DNA from 3 places in the Corallincola holothuriorum genome. Region 1 is predicted to be linked to each of the others. Evidence: predicted binding sites of a transcription regulator. Region 1 holds the regulator's gene; each other region holds the start of a gene.
The links. The regulator sigma-54, encoded in region 1, starts transcription at its own class of promoters, with help from an activator protein. The targets are predictions, from matches to a motif close to GTTGGCACGNNNNTNGNNT.
Positions count from the first base shown of each region.

Region 2: the regulator sigma-54 is predicted to act here: its motif matches at 1,650-1,668, upstream of glnA (glutamate--ammonia ligase).
Region 3: the regulator sigma-54 is predicted to act here: its motif matches at 2,062-2,080, upstream of DU002_RS05880 (DUF3192 domain-containing protein).

Region 1 covers NZ_QPID01000005.1:69,584-72,869, forward strand. Annotated here, with positions in the region: gene ptsN (PTS IIA-like nitrogen regulatory protein PtsN) at 1-320, opposite strand, end outside; gene hpf (ribosome hibernation promoting factor) at 329-616, opposite strand; gene DU002_RS09455 (RNA polymerase factor sigma-54) at 648-2,144, opposite strand; gene lptB (LPS export ABC transporter ATP-binding protein) at 2,234-2,959, opposite strand; gene lptA (lipopolysaccharide transport periplasmic protein LptA) at 2,963-3,286, opposite strand, start outside.
Region 2 covers NZ_QPID01000003.1:257,014-260,299, forward strand. Annotated here, with positions in the region: gene DU002_RS06645 (DUF4124 domain-containing protein) at 1-60, opposite strand, end outside; gene glnA (glutamate--ammonia ligase) at 187-1,596, opposite strand; gene typA (translational GTPase TypA) at 2,052-3,286, shown strand, end outside.
Region 3 covers NZ_QPID01000003.1:64,732-68,017, forward strand. Annotated here, with positions in the region: gene DU002_RS05870 (efflux RND transporter periplasmic adaptor subunit) at 1-831, opposite strand, end outside; gene DU002_RS05875 (BUD32 family EKC/KEOPS complex subunit) at 1,139-1,795, opposite strand; gene DU002_RS05880 (DUF3192 domain-containing protein) at 2,123-2,488, shown strand; gene DU002_RS05885 (carbohydrate kinase family protein) at 2,553-3,286, opposite strand, start outside.

The sequences.
Region 1 (3,286 bases):
TCTGGAACCAAGAGGGCGAAAATCAGATCCACCGGTTTGTTATCAATTGCATCAAAGGCGATAGGCTCATCGCACTGCAATAACACGGCGACTGCTTTATTGGCGTTAGTGATCCTACCGTGGGGAATGGCAATGCCGTTACCTATACCGGTACTGCCTTTCTTTTCACGTTCTAGAATACTTTCGAAAATGGCTTTGTGGCCATGTTCTGGCAAGTGTTTGGCTGCCAATTCACTGGCCATTTCTAATATTCGTTTCTTACTTGAACCATGGACTGCACTTCGGGTGCAGTCCAGGCTAAGTATGGATGATATATCCATAGACATCTCTAGTGAGCATTTAGCTTTTCTTTGTGTTTTATTACTTGCCGATCGAGTTTATCGATCAACGAGTCAATAGCTGCATACATATCACGATGCTCTGCATTCGCAAAGATCTCTCCACCATTTAGGTGCAGTGTGGCTTCGGCTTTTTGGGTTAATTTCTCAACATTGAGGATCACGTGGACATTGTTGATGTGGTCAAAGTGGCGCTCTAATTTACTAAATTTTCCGTCGACATACTCTCGCAGAGAGTCTGTTACTTCTACATGATGGCCGGTAAGATTGATTTGCATAGACCTCATCCTTATTTAGTTTTATTGCCTGCTATAGCAGGCTTTTTCGCTGATTTGACGGTGGAATAGACAAGGATTCCCGATACTTCGCAATGGTTCTCCGCGCTATCTGAATTCCCTGATCTGCCAGTAGGTCAGCAATCTTGCTATCTGACAAAGGCTTATTAGGGATTTCTGCCGCCACAAGTTTCTTGATTAACGCTCTAATTGCCGTTGAAGAACATTCTCCGCCACTTTCAGTACTGACATGACTGGAGAAGAAATACTTGAGTTCGAAAATACCCCGCGGGGTATGCATATATTTTTGTGTGGTTACCCGAGAGATGGTGGACTCGTGCATATCAACCGCTAAGGCAATATCATTGAGTACCATTGGCTTCATCGCTTCATCGCCGTACTCAAAGAAGTCGCGTTGGAACTGTACGATACAGTTGGCGACCTTGAGTAGGGTGTCGTTACGACTTTCCAGACTTTTGATGAACCACTTCGCTTCCTGCAGATGAGAGCGTATATATTGACTGTCAGTAGTGTTCTTTACCGTCCGGCTCATCGCTGCGTATTGCTGATTTACTTTCAGCTTGGGTACCGAGTCAGGGTTTAGCTCAACCACCCAACGTCCAGCTTTTTTCATTACCGACACATCGGGGATTACATATTGCTCATCACCGCTGATCACTGCGCTGCCGGGGCGCGGATTCAACGACTGGATCACCCGCAGAACTTCACGTAGCTGGTCTTCTTTCAGTTTGGTCTTGCGCATCAATTGGCGATAATCCCGGCTGGCTAGCAGGTCAATATACTGACCAATAACCTGGCGGCACTCTTTTAGCCAAGGTGTCTCTTTGGCAAACTGATTGAGTTGTACCAGCAGGCACTCCTGCAATGTGCGGGCACCTACGCCAATAGGGTCGAACAGTTGTACTCGCTTAATGACCGCTTCTATTTCATCAAGTTCGATATCTTCCTGCCCTAAAGAAGCAAGAATATCGTCGGCGGTGACCGTCAGGTAACCCGATTCATCAATCCCATCGATTATCGATGTCGCAATGGCTCTGTCGACATCTGTGAACGGGGTTAATTGCATCTGCCATTCCAGATGATCTTGCAACGACTCTGTGGTTTCGCCTTGATAGGTAAAGTCGGCGTCATCACTGAACGAGGAACCTGAAACGGGCGCTGCTGAAAGGTGGTCATCCCAGGTTGTATCGGTAGGCAGTTCTTCATTGATTTGTTGTTGGTTGAGCGCCTCAGATGTTTCCATGGCTGCATCTTCGCGCTCTTCCGACTGATTATTTTCAGCATTAGCCGTGGTTTGTTCCAGCTTGTCAGTCGCGGTATGGCTTTCACCATTAACTTGCTCACTGGTTTCTTCCGCTTCGTTTTGCTCGAGTAGCGGATTATTATCCAGCGCTTCTTGGATCTCTTGCTGAAGGTCGAGCGTCGACAATTGCAATAGCCGGATTGCTTGCTGCAATTGCGGCGTCATGGTGAGTTGCTGACCTAAACGTAACTGTAATGACGGTTTCATCTACTTCCGTGACATTTAAAATAATGCTGTTGCTGTCATCGTTAATCGGCACTCAAAAGAGCCCGATGTATCAACGCTGGTTACTTACACTATAGCCGGAATTGTTCCCCGAGATATACGTCTCGTACCTTTTGGTCGGCTAACACTTGTTCCGGTTTTCCTTCGGCGATTAACTCTCCGTGGCTAACGATATAAGCATATTCGCACACATCGAGTGTTTCTCGCACGTTATGATCAGTGATCAATACACCGAGACCACGGTCTCTTAGGTGTTGAATAATCTTTTTTATATCTGTGACTGAGATAGGGTCTACGCCAGCGAAAGGCTCATCCAGCAGCACGAACCTAGGTTCCACAGCCAGCGCTCTGGCTATCTCTACTCGACGGCGTTCACCACCTGACAGTGACATACCTAAGCTATCTCTTATGTGAGTGATGCTAAACTCTTCTAGCAGATGTTCCAAGGTTTCCGTGCGCTGTAACCGGCTTAACTCTGGACGGGTTTGCAGTACTGCCATGATGTTGTCAGCGACACTGAGTTTACGAAAGATGGAGGACTCCTGTGGCAGGTAACCGATCCCCTTGCGCGCTCTGATATGCATGGGTGAAAGGGTCACATCTTCATCGTCAATCGTGATGCGCCCTTTATCGTTGGGTACCAGTCCAACCACCATATAGAAGGTGGTTGTTTTACCGGCCCCATTCGGTCCCAATAAGCCAACTATTTGGCCATCATTCAGCGCTAAAGAGACATTCTTAACTACCTGTCTATCTTTGTAGCTCTTGGCTAATTGACTGGCTTTCAATGTCGCCATGGTTTATTCCTTACTTTCGCCGAGCTGTTGTTGCAGCTGTTCGGGGAGAAAAATGGTTGTCACGCGATCATCTTTATCTGTGCCACTTTCTGCGACCATTTTTTGTTTGGCGATATCGTAATGAATAGTTTCGCCTTTCACGACGCTGTCTTGCTGCGTCAGTACCGCTGCACCAGTTAATTGGATAGTGTTATCTGCTAATCGGTAACGGATCTCTGCAGCTTCGGCATGCATTTTTTGACCACTTTCCAAGACCTGACTGAACTTCGCTGGTTTACCGACTGCGATGAGCACCTCTTTTCCTGCGCCCGCGGATTGCTCAACCTG
Region 2 (3,286 bases), on a different contig from region 1:
CGCGTGAGCGGTTGCTGCACCTAACAGACACAAGAGCAAGGCGATGCGTTTTACGACCATAACTTTTCACCTTTTTCCTACATATCTCTTACTATATTTGGGATCGACTAGTTTGTCACCATCAAAAAGCGCTGTCGAAAAAAAAGCCCACTTTTCAGTGGGCTTTTGTGAGGATGGTCAACTTACTTACACGCTGTAGTACATGTCGAATTCTACAGGGTGAGTCGTTGAGTTCAGCAACTCAACTTCGTCTTGCTTCAACGCGATGTATGCGTCAATGCTGTCATCACTCATTACGCCGCCAGCAGTCAAGAACTCACGGTCAGCATCGAGTGCCGCCAGAGCTTCTTCCAGTGAAGCTGCAACAGTTGGGATGGCCAACGCTTCTTCTTTTGGCAGGTCGTATAGATCTTTGTCCATTGCTTCGCCTGGATCGATCTGGTTCTTAATTCCGTCTAGGCCAGCCATCAACATCGCTGTGAATGACAGGTAAGGGTTACCAGTTGGATCAGGGAAACGAACTTCGATGCGACGTGCTTTCGGGCTCGGTACCACAGGGATACGGATAGAAGCAGAACGGTTACGTGCAGAGTATGCCAGCATAACAGGAGCTTCGAAGCCTGGAACCAAACGCTTATAAGAGTTAGTTGAAGCGTTCGCGAATGCGTTGATCGCGCGAGCGTGCTTAATGATACCACCGATGTACCACAGCGCTTCTTGCGACAGACCGCCGTACTTGTCACCAGCAAAGATGTTTTCTCCGCCTTTGCTCAAAGACTGGTGAACGTGCATGCCTGAACCGTTGTCACCAACGATTGGCTTAGGCATGAAGGTCGCAGTCTTACCATACAGGTGCGCCACGTTGTGTACGACATACTTGTAGATCTGAACTTCATCAGCTTTTTCAACCAAGCTGTTGAACTTACATGCGATTTCGTTCTGACCAGCGGTAGCAACTTCATGGTGGTGAGCTTCAACAACCAAGCCCATATCTTCCATCACGATACACATTGCTGAGCGGATGTTGTGACCTGAATCTACAGGAGGTACAGGGAAGTAACCGCCTTTTACGCCTGGGCGGTGACCCAGGTTGCCGTCTGCATATTCTTTACCGCTGTTCCACTTAGATTCTTCTGAATCTAACTTATAGAAGCTACCGCTCATGTCGGTGTGGAAGCGAACATCATCAAACATGAAGAACTCTGGCTCAGGACCGATGAACACATCGTCGGCAATGCCAGTTGACTTCAGGTATTCAACACCACGTTTGGCAACAGAGCGTGGATCACGGTCGTAGCCAGCCAATGTATCTGGTTCTAAGATGTCGCAACGGACGATTAACGTAGACTCTTCTGAGAATGGGTCTAATACCGCAGTTGATACGTCAGGCATCAGTACCATGTCTGATTCGTTAATGCCTTTCCAGCCAGAGATCGATGAGCCATCGAACATCTTGCCCTCTTCGAAGAACTCTTCGTCGATTTGGCTTACTGGGATACTCACGTGCTGCTCTTTACCTTTTGTGTCGGTAAAACGCAGATCAATGAATCTTACTTCTTCTGATTTAATCAGTTCGAGAACATTTGCGACTGACATCCTAGTTCATCCTCCGGTGTCAATGTTTAGATATATTGAAGCTTGCGCTTCAAAAGCGAAATTCGTGCCACTATATTATGTGGCTGTTTTAAAACAATTAATTTACTTTTCTGGGATCTAAAGGTGATAGATCTTGCACTGTAATTGTGCATCACTGCACCACTGTGATGCATAGTGCCAATCTGGTGCTATATCCCATAACGTAAAGAGGGGTATACAGATATCACACTTTTGGTTAGTGAGAAATCTAACTTCTTTCAAGTTGATTGCCGTTTATAAAAATAAATATCAAAGGTGATTTTTAACCCTTTGTTTATAAAGGAAATATTGATTATAGATGCAAAATATCCATTTTTGACTATCTTTTGCACGATTAAAAAATGGGATTTAAGTCACGTCGCCTATACAATAGGCGCCCTTTGTAAAGACCACCCTTATTAGATGGAAGGCCTCAGGTGATCGAGAAGCTACGTAATATCGCCATTATTGCCCACGTAGACCATGGTAAAACTACCTTGGTTGATAAGCTGTTAGCGCAGTCGGGTACCCTTAACGAACGTGCCAATCATGGTGAGCGTGTGATGGACTCCAACGAGTTGGAGCAGGAGCGTGGGATCACGATCCTGGCTAAGAACACCGCCATCCATTGGAACGACTATCATATTAATATCATCGATACTCCTGGACACGCTGACTTCGGTGGTGAGGTTGAGCGCGTATTGTCAATGGCAGATTCTGTACTGCTATTGGTTGATGCTGTTGATGGCCCCATGCCGCAAACCCGCTTTGTAACGCAAAAAGCGTTTGCTCAGGGACTCAAGCCCATTGTCGTTGTTAACAAAATTGACCGCCCAGGTGCTCGTCCTGACTGGGTTATCGATCAGGTATTTGACCTGTTTGATAACTTAGGTGCCACTGATGAGCAGCTAGATTTCCCGATTGTCTATGCTTCAGCTCTTAATGGTTTTGCCACGTTAGAAGTGGACGACGCCAGTGATGATATGACGCCGCTGTTTGAAACTATCGTCGAAAAGGTTGCCCCCCCAGAAGCGACTCAGGATGCGCCGTTCCAGATGCAGATTTCACAGCTGGACTATTCTAGCTATGTTGGTGTTATCGGTGTTGGTCGCATAACCAAAGGCCGCGTTAAGACAAATCAACAGGTAACTATCGTTGGTGCTGACGGTAAGCAGCGCAATGGTAAAGTGGGCCAGGTACTGGGCTATCTTGGATTAGAGCGACATGAAGTCGAAGATGCTGCTGCTGGTGACATCATCGCTATCACAGGTCTTGGTGAACTTAAGATCTCTGACACTCTGTGCGATCCGAGTGCGATTGAAGCATTACCACCGCTCAGTGTTGATGAACCAACAGTGACCATGACTTTCCAGGTAAACACCTCTCCGTTTGCTGGCTTGGATGGTAAATATGTCACGTCACGTAACATCCTTGACCGGCTGGAAGAAGAGCTGGTTCATAACGTTGCACTGCGTGTAGAGCAGATGCCGGATCCGGATAAGTTTCGTGTGTCTGGTCGTGGTGAGCTTCACTTGGCGATCCTTATTGAAAACATGCGCCGAGAAGGTTACGAGCTGGCCGTATCGCGTCCAGAAGTTATCTTGCGTGAAGTCGATGGTCAGTTAGAAGAACCGTTTGAAACTATGACGGTTGATGTTGAGGAGCCTCATCA
Region 3 (3,286 bases), on a different contig from region 1:
AGCAAACAGCGCTCGGACGGTGACGGTGCCTGTGGTGGGGTCAACGCGGTTATCGACAAAATCGATCTGACCCGTCTGTTCGTACATCTCGCCATTGGGCAGACGCATCTCGATGACCAGGTCAGATGCCTTTATCGCTGGTTCGCCATTATCACCACCGTCATTGCGGTACTTGGCGATAACCTTCTCACTGGCCTGAAAGTTGACTTCAATAGGATCTAAATTGACTAGGGTTGCGAGTGAGCGTTCGGGGGAGATGAGATCGCCTTCGGATACTTTCGAGCGGCTCATTCGGCCACTGATAGGCGCGACAATTTTGGTATAACTGAGATTGAGTTTGGCGGCTTTTAATGCCGCTTTGGCCCGTGAAACTTCCGCCTCGGTATCTAGCTTGTAGCCGGTCAGTTCATCCATCTCTTTGGCACTGATGACGCCAGCAGCGAAGATCTCCGTACCGCGGTTATAATTGCTGAAGGCAACCTTTTTTGCCGCAACGGCTTGCTGTAACCGAGCTTCTGCTTGAGCAACTTCGGTGGCGTAAGTGTCTGGGTCAATTTCAAACAGCAGATCACCTTTGGCGACATCGGCGCCTTCTTGAAACACTCTTCGTAGCAGTAGCCCAGAGACACGGGCGTTGATGGTGGTGTCTTCATTGGCTTGGGTACGACCAACAAACTCACTGTTAGGTGTAATGGATTCAATACCCGCTGCAACCACGATGACACTGGGTTTCGGTGGGGGAGGAGGGGCTTGTTTATTGTCGCATCCCGTAGCTAGCAAGAGTCCGACTATACAAAGTGTCCAGTGCAATGTTCCGTGTACTTTGTTCATATTGAATCTCAAATTACGTCTAAATTTCATTACCCAAGTGATAATGGTGAGGTCTATTTCGGAAATGTTGTTTAACATCCCATCATGATGATTCTAGCCATGAGCGGATGCTGCAAGACGGTGGCTAACTTTATGAATCAGCGCATTTTTTCTGGCTTTAAGGATAGACGATATTCTCTATGAAAAACCATGAATTTGATAAATTCATTAATGAATCAAGTCGCTTATCGAGCTTCCACTAGATTTAGACTGTGCTCGTTAGAAAATCGGCGTGTTGTCTGATGTGAACTGATGCTGCGATGTCACGCTAGCCGTGTTGATAGCGTTGCTGCCAATTGTTCACTCGACTTTGCAGCGGCGCTTTGATAGGAATGCCTGAATCCAACGTTTGATTTAAGTTCAGAATATCGCCGGTGCGTTGGTAGTCAGCCATCCCCGCGCTATTTGCCCAGTAATAGATCCCCCAATTGTGCAGATCCCAGGCAGAGTCATAAGGGTTGTGCTCATAATCGACGTAGAATAGCTGGTTGTCGGCGCAGACAAAATTGGCAGGAAAGTAGTCCAGATTCAGGCCTGCGTGTTGGGCAATTTTTGAGATCTGATAGAGCTGTGGCAACACTGTTTCGACATTGCCATCTGCAATAAGGTCGTTTGCTAATACGCCTTCAATGTATGACTTGACCAAAAATCCACGCTGTTCATCGTGACTGAGTAACTTAGGTACGGGTATGCCCAGGCGGTCTAGGGTGTGATAGGCATTCAGTTCAACCGTGACTTTGTTCTGATTGCCAAAATCATAATAGGGACACGGTTCGTCATGCATCATTTTGACGACGTATTTGCAGCCGTTATTGGTGGCCAAATAGGAATAGGCTGACTTGCCGCGGCCGAGAAAAGCGGTGAGTGTCAGTAGCCCTTGCTCGGTTTCCAATGTTGTACCTAGCTGTTGCCCTGCTGTTTGCATAACTGCTTCCATTACATCGTCACTGATAGTGCGATTCTAAGTTGTTGCATCTATTTGACTTTGCTTGAGGTCAATGGAAAGCCGCCCCGTTTTACTCCTCTGATTAAGCAGAGAGCTCGATCACCTTTTTTGTCATCGAACAAAGCGAACAGTGTTTTCACAGTGAGTTAGTCAAATCGACAACACAGTGGTCAAACTCATTATTTACTGTTGTTCAATATGTATCCAGTTATATAATTTATTTCATAAATACAGATGGTTATGTTTTTGGCATGCGCGTTGCTAATTAACTATCCGAGATAGTTAGACTTACTAAGGGATAGTTGTATGAAGAAGACCTGCTTGCTACTTGCGTTGGCATTGCCACTGACATTAACTGGATGTGTTATCGCTGTTGGCGGCGATGGCGACCGCACCAGCTGGAGTTCTGACTGGGAAGATCGGGAGCGAATCAACCGCGAAAAACTGGAAAAAATGGAAGTCGGCGCGGCGATGGATCAGGTGCGAATGACCATGGGTACCGCTGATTTTGATGAGAAGCTGGTGAAGGGCGATGACAACTATCGCTTGTTGTATTACCGCACACAGCGCCAGCAAAAAGATGGTATCACCAGCAAAGATGAGTGCACACCGTTAGTCTTTAAAAATGGCCAGTTGATCGGTTGGGGTGATAGCGCGGTAGCGCAGATCTAACGGAGCGATCAGGGTGGCACTCTATAGGGCGCAGCTGCGCCCTATTACTTTGTGATGACAATAGTTAGCGAGTCGTCTGACTCAGTTCATCCAGCTGTTTGGCGTTAAGAAAACCTTCTGCCGCTCCTTTCTCGCCAATCTTCCAAGACGCAAAGCGCACCGCTTGTTGCAGTGCCTGATAGGGATTGCCTAGGCTCAGCCAGCCATGTACAAACGCTGAAAATAGCGCATCACCGGCACCGACAGTATTGATGATTGGCCGGGTCGTGATGGCGGGTGTATGGTAGAACTGACTGTCTTCAGCCACAAACATCAACGCACCTTCGCGGCCACGCCCCATGACAATAATTTGGTTGTGGTAGCGTTGATAGAGCTCACCAATAAAGGCCTCTGGCTCGCGGCCGTGCAAGCCTTCGTCGCTAAGGAAAAGGATATCGGCGGCTGCCATAAAATCTCGATTGTAGTCGTCATCAGGATCCGCCAGCACATGGACATCGGTGGCGATGGGCTTACCACTGGCTTTCACCTCTGCGAGCAGGGCGCGGTTGTAGTTGATGTTACACATCACAGCTAACTGGCATCGGCGCAGCTTTTCATCGAATAGCTGGCGATCAAACTCAGTCTCTTGGATCTGCTTTAGATCCACATGGATTTGGCGTTGGCCGTCGGGGGCATACAGGATCACCGATGCTGGGGTTTGCGCCAGTGTGCGACATACACCGTGGTGGCTAATGCCTAACTGTTTTAGCTCTGTCTCGACGATGGGGGCATTGACGTCGTTGCCAATCATCGAAACCA